Regions from separate parts of the Paenarthrobacter sp. AMU7 genome, predicted to be linked through region 3. Evidence: riboswitches for the same ligand, from Rfam matches in the RefSeq annotation. Region 3 holds a riboswitch; each other region holds the start of a gene.
The links. A riboswitch is a leader RNA that binds a small molecule or an ion and turns the genes downstream of it on or off. The one in region 3 is predicted to bind S-adenosylmethionine.
Positions count from the first base shown of each region.

Region 1 (2,193 bases), 1.9 Mb from region 3:
TGAGGATCACGAAGCAGGAGCCGAACAGCGAGCGCGCGGCCACCACGCGGTCGCCGGCAGCCAGCAAGGCACCCAAAGCGGTGAAGACCGCGGACATGCCGGAGGCTGTCGCAAAGCACGCCTCGGTTCCTTCGAGCAGCCGCAGCCGCTCCTGGAACGTGGCGACGGACGGGTTGCCGTAGCGGGAGTAAACGAAGCGTTCGTCCTCGCCGGTAAAGGCACGTTCGGCAGCGGCAGCCGATTCGTAGACAAAGCCGGAGTTCAGGAAAACGGGCTCGGACGTTTCCTGGAAATTGGTGCGGTCAAGGCCACCGCGAACGGCCTGGGTGTCAGGGCTCCAGCCGGCGGCGTCGGGATTGAAAGTCACTTACTCGGTCCCCAGATTCGTAGGCAGGCCACGGTTCTTCCAGCCGTTTACGGTGCGCTCACCGTAGCGGTCCGGTTCGCCTTCGAAGCCCTCAAGGACGTTGTACGCCGTGAAGCCGGCCTGTGTTGCGGCAATGGCAGCGGAGATGGAGCGCTGGCCGGAACGGCAGATGAACACGAGCTCCACGGCGTCATCCTCGGGTGCCTGCTGCTGCAGGTCCTCGATAAAGCGGGAGTTCGGGATACCGCCAGCCAGGTTCCACTGGATGAACAGGGGATCGTTCTCGGTGGCTTTGGTGTCCGGGATGCCGATGTGGGCCCACTCGGCCTCGGTGCGCACATCCACCAGGATCGCGCCTTCTTCGAGCTTGGCCCACGCGTCCTGTGGGGTCAGGTCACCTGCGTAGCTCATGCGTGGCCCTCGAACGCTTCTTCATCGTCGTAATTCTCAAGTTGGTCCACTGCGTTGGCGACGGCGGCATCAGCATTGGCGATCGCCGCAGGCAGCACAATGGCTTGGGCCACGATGACGTCCGTGCCGTTGAAGGTGGCTGCCGGGCTGCCATGGAGCACATAGCCTTCGGCGAGGGAGTTGTGGATACGCTCGCAGAAATCGCGGTTATCCGGGCCTGTAATCAGGCGGTAGGAGAGTTTTTCTTCAGTGGGTTCAGGCATTGCTGGTGCTCCTCAGTCACGCTTGCAGTTCGAGTTGTCGATACGCCGAGTAGTCACCTGAGGCACCCCGCCGGAGAGAGGGTTGCCGACCAGCAAGTCAGGGCTTTGCGCTGGTACTCATTACTCAAGAAAAACGTAACATCCACGGGCGTCGGGCTGCACTTGCGGGCGGCTGCACCGTCGTCATGTTGCGTAATCGGAGGCTGATCCACTATCGGTCCTTGAGCTCCCGCACTGCCGCGCCGACAGTGGGGTAGAAGTGGTCCGGCGTAAAACGGGCCGCCGTGCCGAGGCGGATCAACTTGTCCTTCACGGGCCCTTTGAGCTCGGCAAACACCAGATCCACTCCTTTTCTGGCCAACCATTCGTCCAGGGTTACCAAGTCATCCAAAGCTGTGGTGTCGATCCCGGTGATCGGTTCGGCGGCAAGGATGATGTGGGTGACGGGCTCCGCGGACTCGTCCGGGGCCTCGTCGAGTTGCTCCCTCACGAAGCTCGCCAGGACCTGTCCGTTGCCGAAGAACAGGGGTGCATCAAACCGGAGGATCAAGAGCCCGGGGATGCGCTTGCCCTCGGGGTGGCGTTCAAGGTCGTGATACCCGGGAAGGCCTTCCTCTGCGCCGAGTTCGGTTCTGTACGGATCCCATGCCCTGCGGACAAAGTCCAGGAGTGCCAAGGCGATGGCCACCACGATTCCCTGGAGGACACCCACCGTCAGCACTCCCAGGAACGCAGCCAGCATCACCACGGACTCGCTGCGGCTCAGCCCCAGGAGCCGCCTGACGCCGGCAGGATCTGCGAGGGCAATGGCCGCGGCGATGACGACGGCGGCCAGGGTTGCCGACGGCAGGTACTCGGTTACTCCCGGAGCCAGCAGCATAAAGGCCAGTACCAGCACGGAGCCCACCACGCCTGTCATCTGGGATTTTGCGCCTGCATCCACGGCTACCGGTGTCCTGGAGGTACTGCCTGAAATGGGGAACCCACCCAAGAGGCCTGTAGCGGCATTGGCTGCTCCAAGCGCTGCCATCTCCCTGTTTCCGGAGACCTTCTTCCCTTCCTTGGCTGCCAATGTTTGAGACAACACGCCAGTGTCAGCGAAAGCCATGAGCGCGATGCCCGCGGCGGCGGGGAGCAGCATCAGGGCGTCGG
Region 1 covers NZ_CP165735.1:4,104,651-4,106,843, reverse strand. The annotation lists gene ABQM86_RS18865 (O-succinylhomoserine sulfhydrylase) at 1-367, opposite strand, end outside; gene ABQM86_RS18860 (rhodanese-like domain-containing protein) at 368-778, opposite strand; gene ABQM86_RS18855 (DUF1737 domain-containing protein) at 775-1,041, opposite strand; SAM riboswitch class IV at 1,055-1,166, opposite strand; gene ABQM86_RS18850 (SulP family inorganic anion transporter) at 1,253-2,193, opposite strand, start outside.
Region 1: it holds a riboswitch for S-adenosylmethionine, as region 3 does, so the genes downstream of both, ABQM86_RS18855 (DUF1737 domain-containing protein) here and ABQM86_RS05855 (hypothetical protein) in region 3, are expected to answer to the same signal.

Region 2 (2,193 bases), 470 kb from region 3:
CTCGGTGGCCACGGTTCCGCCATCGCCGGCGTGATCGTGGACTCAGGCAACTTCGACTTCGGCAAGGACCCGGAGCGCTTCCCGGGTTTCAACACCCCGGACCCCAGCTACAACGGTTTGGTCTACGCCCGGGATCTTGGCAAGGATGGGGCGCTCGGCGCCAACCTCTCCTACGTCCTGAAGGCACGCGTCCAGCTTCTCCGCGACCTCGGTTCCGCTGTGTCCCCGTTCAACGCTTTCCTGATTGCCCAGGGGCTGGAGACGCTGAGCCTGCGCGTCGAGCGTCACGTAGCCAACGCCACCAAAGTGGCCGAGTGGCTGGAAGCCCACGACGACGTCGAATCGGTTGCCTACGCGGGTCTGCCGTCCAGTCCGTGGTACGACCGTGGCCGGAAGTATGGTCCGCAAGGCACCGGCGCCATTGTTGCGTTCAACATCAAAGGTGGCGTTGAAGCGGGCAAGCGCTTCGTGGACGGACTGGAACTGCACTCGCATGTGGCCAACATCGGCGATGTCCGCTCGCTGGTCATTCACCCGGCGTCCACTACGCACAGCCAGCTGACAATTGAACAGCAGCTGGCGGCCGGTGTTAACCCCGGCCTGGTTCGCTTGTCCGTGGGAATTGAGCACGTGGATGACATCATCGCCGACCTCGAAGCCGGATTCCGGGCCGCCAAGGGAGCCTGATTCCGGACCTGGACGATACGGCGCGACCACGCCCGCCACCTTCCTGGGAGGCCGCCCGGACCGACGATTATTCGCCGGGCGGCGTTCCGGAGTGCTGCTTCGTGAACGAAAACGCCCTAAAGCGTCACACTGATGTCACATTCTTCGCCATACCCGCCCTGTATTTCCTAGACTCTTCGTATAGGTCATGAGTGCCAGCGCGTAGCCCCGGCTTGCTGGCCGGCAACCCTCCTCCGCGGTGGGGTGCCCCGGGTGAAGACCTGGCCTGTTCGCACCCAAGGCGACGGGCAAGCGCGAGTTTAAGGTGTCAAAGGAATGACCATCACTGCTGCAGCCCTTCCAAAATCCGGAGAAGAAGACGGAACCGTCAAGTACGCCGCCATTGGGCCGCTGGACCTTGAAGCCGGTGGATTCCTTCCCGACGTCGTCCTCGCTTATGAGACCTGGGGGCAGCTGAACGCCGATGCCTCCAATGCCGTGCTCATCCAGCATGCCCTCACGGGCAGCACACACGTAGCCCGGGGAGCTACGGACGAAGAAGGATGGTGGGAGCAGTTGGTAGGCCCCGGTGCCACCATCGACACCACCAGGTTCTTTGTCATCTCCATCAACATCGTGGGTGGCTGCTACGGCAGCACTGGACCGTCCTCGGAGGCGCCGGACGGCCGTCCTTGGGGCTCCCGGTTCCCCTTGGTCACCCTGCGCGACAGCACCGAGGCGGAGGCGCGCCTGGCCGAAGCCCTGGGAATCGAGGCCTGGCATGCCGTGCTGGGCGGTTCCATGGGTGGCGCCCGTGCGTTGGAGTGGGCAGTGACCTTCCCAGAGCGGGTGAAACGCTGTGCCGTGATATCCGTGGGTGCCTACAGCACGGCCGAGCAGATCGCCTTTGCGCAGGCCCAAACCCTGGCCATCCGTCAGGACCCGAATTTCAACAACGGCGACTACTACGGTGGCACTGCCCCTGAACACGGGCTCGCCTTGGCCCGGCGCATCGCCCACATCACCTACCGCTCCGCAGTGGAGTTGGACTTCCGCTTTGGCCGTGAAGCCCAGCACCTGGAGACACCTCTTGCCGCTGCGGTCCTGGGGGAGCGCGGCCGCTATCAGGTCGAGAGCTACCTGGACCACCAGGGAACAAAGCTTGTCCGACGATTTGACGCCAACAGCTACATCGCCCTCACCGAAGCCCTGATGTCCCACGACGTCGCACGCGGCCGTGGATCGCTGGAGGCAGCATTGTCGCGTACCACTGCGGAGTTCTTCGTTGCGGCGGTGGACAGCGACAGGTTGTATTTCCCGGCGCAATCCCGGGAATTGGCGGCAGCCTTGCCGGGTGATGTTCCGGTTCATATCATTGAGGCGCCGATCGGCCACGACGGGTTCCTGACGGAAATCGGCCAGCTCTCAGCACAGCTCCGCGGAGCCTTCTTCGCCTAAGTTGAGTGGCCGTTGCCGGACAGTTGAGTAGCGGCTGCAGGACGCCGGGTTGGCCGCCAGGCTAGCCGT
Region 2 covers NZ_CP165735.1:1,713,745-1,715,937, forward strand. The annotation lists gene ABQM86_RS07825 (bifunctional o-acetylhomoserine/o-acetylserine sulfhydrylase) at 1-687, shown strand, start outside; SAM riboswitch class IV at 871-987, shown strand; gene ABQM86_RS07830 (homoserine O-acetyltransferase) at 1,003-2,124, shown strand; gene ABQM86_RS07835 (hypothetical protein) at 2,186-2,193, opposite strand, start outside.
Region 2: it holds a riboswitch for S-adenosylmethionine, as region 3 does, so the genes downstream of both, ABQM86_RS07830 (homoserine O-acetyltransferase) here and ABQM86_RS05855 (hypothetical protein) in region 3, are expected to answer to the same signal.

Region 3 (2,193 bases):
CTCTTCGTGGATCTGTTCGTCAGCCACCATGGCGGGTGTTGCCGCGGGTTCGGAGCCGTAGGGGGAGCGGCCTTCTGCGCGTTGGGCCAGGGCCAGTACAAAGACCGACCCGAAGTTGCGGGCCAGGAATCCCAGGAACTGGCTGCGGGCTGACGCGGCCTTGGGCATTCCGGCGTGCTCACCCAGGAGCTTGAGCCAGTGGGCCTCGTGCCGGCCTTCGGCCTCGGCCAGGGCCAGCAGGATTTGGCGTTCTTCGCCGTCGCGCCTCTGGGCGAGTTCGCGGTAGACCGCGGCCTCGGCGCGCTCGTCGGCGAGGTACTGACGCCACCGGCGGATGTCGGCGTGCGAGGGCGCCGCGGGTTGCGTTCCGACGTTCTCGATGGCTGCCGATTCCGGGGTGGGGTCCGGAGCTGGGCTCGACGAACCGGGGGATTCCTGGTGCTGTTGCACTTTCTCTCCTGTGCTGGGTGGGGTAGTTGCGGCCCCATTGCACGCCCCACTGTACCGCTTATCTGCGCGGTTTTTTGGCTGGTATTCCTCACTTGGAATGTTCGGCGCACCGTAATTTCCGGCCGTCCTTGACCCCCGACTTAGCCGGTGCTCAGATGGAAGGACAGGGGCGGGGGCCCACCCCGCGCACGTTCAACAGGGCTTGAGCGGCCCACGAGACGGAGGTTGCACCATGAACACCACCGAATCACACGCCAACTACCCGGAACGGACCACCATTGAGTCAGATCCGGCCTATGACTACGCCGAGGACCAGGAAGTGGACGAGGCCTGGGTGGAAGAAGTGGACGCCCCCGAGGACGACGAACGTGTGGTCCCCATCGACGAGACCGAGGAATTCCGCGAAGCAGACGAGGAAATCTAGGCGGGCTCCTCGTGGCTGAGTGTGTAGTGAAGCTGCACGCCGGCGCGTTTGCCGGCCGCCGCAACAGTCACGGTTAGGGTTCTCGACGCATCACACCAAAGGGTCGGCCGGACCGCTCGGGCCAACGCCTGCGCGATCAGGTGCGGTTGGGGATGTCCGAACCGCATGGTTCCGGCCTTGGCAGTGATGGTCACCGTGCCCAGGAAGAGGTCGACGGCGGGAATCACCGCGACTGTGTGGGTGGCTGTTGTTGCCGGGGTACTGGTAGCCGGGGTGGTATCGCCTTGGTACGGCAAGGGACTGCTCCTTGGGGGAGTGCTCTTGCCCGCTCGGTTGTCTCTGGTCCGGGACGGGCCGCTTCCTCATCCGAACCACCCGTGAACATGGGGTTGGTGTGTGGCCAGTCGGAGCTTGGCACCACATCTCTTGAAGCTGGGACCACCTTACCGCACGGCTGTCCAGCAAGTTGGGGCGCCCTCTTCCCGGGGACAAAACAACGGCGGCGCCACCCCGGAAAGGGGAGGCGCCGCCGTCGAATTTTGCTCTGTTGCTTGCAGCGCTACTTGTGGCTGCTGACCGGGTGGGCCTCAGGCGGGAGTTCCTCAGAGACGGCACCGGCAACGCGCTTGTCCCAGGCCTCGCGGACTGCGGGATCAGTGGGCGGGGTGAGCAGTGAAATCACTACGTAGGCGATGAACGAAGCGGCGAGACCGTAGTAGATCGGTTCGTTGGCGTAGACGCCGTCCGCGCTCGGAATGACACCCAGGGCGAAGAGGATCAGCAGGGTCAGCGTCAGCACCGATCCAACTGCCATGGACCATGCAGCAGCGATGCCCGTGCCGCGCTTCCACACCAAACCGCCCAGAATTGCGACCAGGAGGCCACCCACCAGGATGTCGTAGGCGATGGTGAGGGCAATCACCACGTCCTGAGCCGCCATGGAAATCAGTACTGCCACGATGCCGAGTCCAAGAACCCAGTAGCGGTTGGCTTTGACGTCGTGCTCGGGGTTTTCGCTGTCATCGGTGTTGATGTTCTTGCCGAACCAGCTGGCCACGAACGGGACAACGTCCGCACGTGCCACCGTGGCTGCGGCGATCAGGGCGCCGGAAGCGGTGGACATCATGGCCGCAACAGCCGCGGCCATGACCAGGCCGCCGATGCCGACAGGCAGGATGTGGGTTGCCACCTCGGCGTAAACAACGTCCTTGCCGAGGTTGGTGACATCGATGTCCGGCAGTGCCACCCGGGCGGCCAAGCCGATCAGGGCGCCGGCGATGCCGTAGAGGATGCAGTAGACGCCGGCCGTGGCGCCGCCC
Region 3 covers NZ_CP165735.1:1,243,084-1,245,276, forward strand. The annotation lists gene ABQM86_RS05845 (VIT1/CCC1 transporter family protein) at 1-450, opposite strand, end outside; gene ABQM86_RS05850 (hypothetical protein) at 683-874, shown strand; gene ABQM86_RS05855 (hypothetical protein) at 871-1,170, opposite strand; SAM riboswitch class IV at 1,187-1,306, opposite strand; gene ABQM86_RS05860 (sodium:solute symporter) at 1,434-2,193, opposite strand, start outside.

Region 4 (2,193 bases), 1.7 Mb from region 3:
CACGGCCATCAACTGCGGCCTGGATCCGTGGGTGAACAACGGCCATGCAGGACCTTCAGGAGCAGCACGGTTGGCCTCGTTGCGCCGGTTGCTCGGTGCCGACCCCCGGATGGAAGCAAAAGAGACCAAGGAACTGGGCACCGTCAACTGATCGTTGCGGCTTCACGTCCCCGCTGCAGCGAACGTTTCAGGATAGTTTGGTGGCATGACCCATCCCGTTTCCACCTACAACGATGACCTGCGCCTTGCCCACGTCCTCGCTGACTCAGTCGATGCCCAGACCATGGACCGCTTCAAGGCCCTGGACCTGAAGATCGAAACCAAGCCAGACCTCACACCTGTCACTGACGCCGACAAAGCAGCGGAGGAAGCCATCCGGGGTCAGCTCTCCCGGTCCCGCCCCCGGGATGCTGTCCTTGGCGAGGAGTTTGGCAGCAGCGGACACGGCTCACGGCGTTGGATCATTGATCCCATCGACGGGACCAAGAACTTTGTCCGGGGCGTACCGGTGTGGGCAACATTGATCGCATTGGTTGATGAGGGTGAACCCGTGGTTGGCGTCGTCAGTGCACCCGCCTTGGGAAAACGCTGGTGGGCTGCCAAGGACATGGGCGCCTACATGGGCCGGTCCCTTGCCGCGGCCACCCGTTTGAAGGTCTCCAACGTTTCCCGCCTGTCCGATGCCTCCTTGTCCTACTCAAGCCTGTCCGGGTGGAAGGACCGCGGAAACCTGGATGAGTTCCTGGGGCTCACAGAGGATGTATGGCGAACCCGGGCCTACGGCGATTTTTGGTCATACTGCCTGGTGGCCGAGGGTGCAGTGGACATCGCGTGCGAGCCTGAGCTGAACCTGTACGACATGGCAGCCCTCGTCCCGATCGTTACGGAGGCCGGTGGCCGTTTCACCTCCCTGGAAGGCGACGACGGTCCGTTCGGCGGCAACGCGCTGGCCACCAACTCCATCCTTCACTCGGAAGTCCTCAAGCGGCTCAACCCGGGCCTGGACGACCTGCTCTAGGCAGGTTCGTTTCAGGGCACGCACGCTGCTTTTCACCGAATATTCGAAGGCGGAAGCCTCCTTTTGGAGGCGTCCGCCGTTTTTTCTTCGCCAGATCGGCGATTTACAACCCGGCGTAACAAAGTGCTTAACAAAGCGAAGCGACTTTGGAGGGGCCACTGGAGGTGCCCTAACCTTTTTTACAGGTCACGAGTGCCAGCGCTAAACCCCGGTTTGCTGGCCGGCAACCCTCCATTCGCGGCGGGGTGCCCCGGGTGACGACCCGGCCGGTCCGGAACGGATGCGGCAAGCGCGGATCCCCCTCCGGGGATCCCTCTTGAGTGAGGTCCCATGAGCACAGTTACGTTCGACTCAAACATCATCCCGGCTTTCGCCGGTGAAACCCCGTCTCAGGCAGCTCCCGCTGCACGGCCACTCGCCGCCGTCACTGGCGCTGAGCTGCAGGCACCGCTGATCCAGGGCGGCCACGTCCGCTATGCGAATCTGGACTACGGCGCATCGGCTCCGGCCCTGACCATCGTCTCGGCCTACCTCAACGAGGTCCTTCCTTACTACGCCAGCGTTCACCGCGGCGCGGGCTTTGCGTCCCAGATCAGCACCTCGGTCTATGAGAATTCGCGCAGTATTGTCCGTGAGTTCGTCGGCGGGCGTCCCGACGATTCCGTGATTTTCACGCGAAACACCACAGACTCCCTGAATCTCCTGGCAGGCTGCCTTCCGCAGATTGACGGCCGTTTCTCCGGGGAAGTCGTTTATCTGGACATCGAACACCACGCCAACCTTCTTCCTTGGCAGGGTGTCCCGCACCGCAGCGTCGTAGCGGCCTCCACGTTGACCGCCACGGTGGACAAGCTCCGCGATGAATTGGCCCAAGGCGGGGTCAGCCTGCTCGCCGTCACTGGCGCCTCCAACGTGACAGGTGAAATCCTGCCGATCGCAGAACTCGCTGCACTGGCGCACGAATACGGTGCCAGGATCGTCGTGGATGCCGCCCAATTGGCACCCCACCGCCGGATCAACATCACGGAGGACGACGTTGACTACGTGGTGTTCTCCGGTCACAAGCTGTATGCCCCCTTCGGCGCAGGCGTCGTAGTGGGCCGCCCGGACTGGCTCGACGCCGGGATCCCCCACCTGGCTGGTGGCGGCGCCGTCCGTGAAGCCCGCCTCGACTC
Region 4 covers NZ_CP165735.1:2,972,179-2,974,371, forward strand. The annotation lists gene ABQM86_RS13685 (ribosome small subunit-dependent GTPase A) at 1-151, shown strand, start outside; gene hisN (histidinol-phosphatase) at 206-1,018, shown strand; SAM riboswitch class IV at 1,203-1,316, shown strand; gene ABQM86_RS13695 (aminotransferase class V-fold PLP-dependent enzyme) at 1,349-2,193, shown strand, end outside.
Region 4: it holds a riboswitch for S-adenosylmethionine, as region 3 does, so the genes downstream of both, ABQM86_RS13695 (aminotransferase class V-fold PLP-dependent enzyme) here and ABQM86_RS05855 (hypothetical protein) in region 3, are expected to answer to the same signal.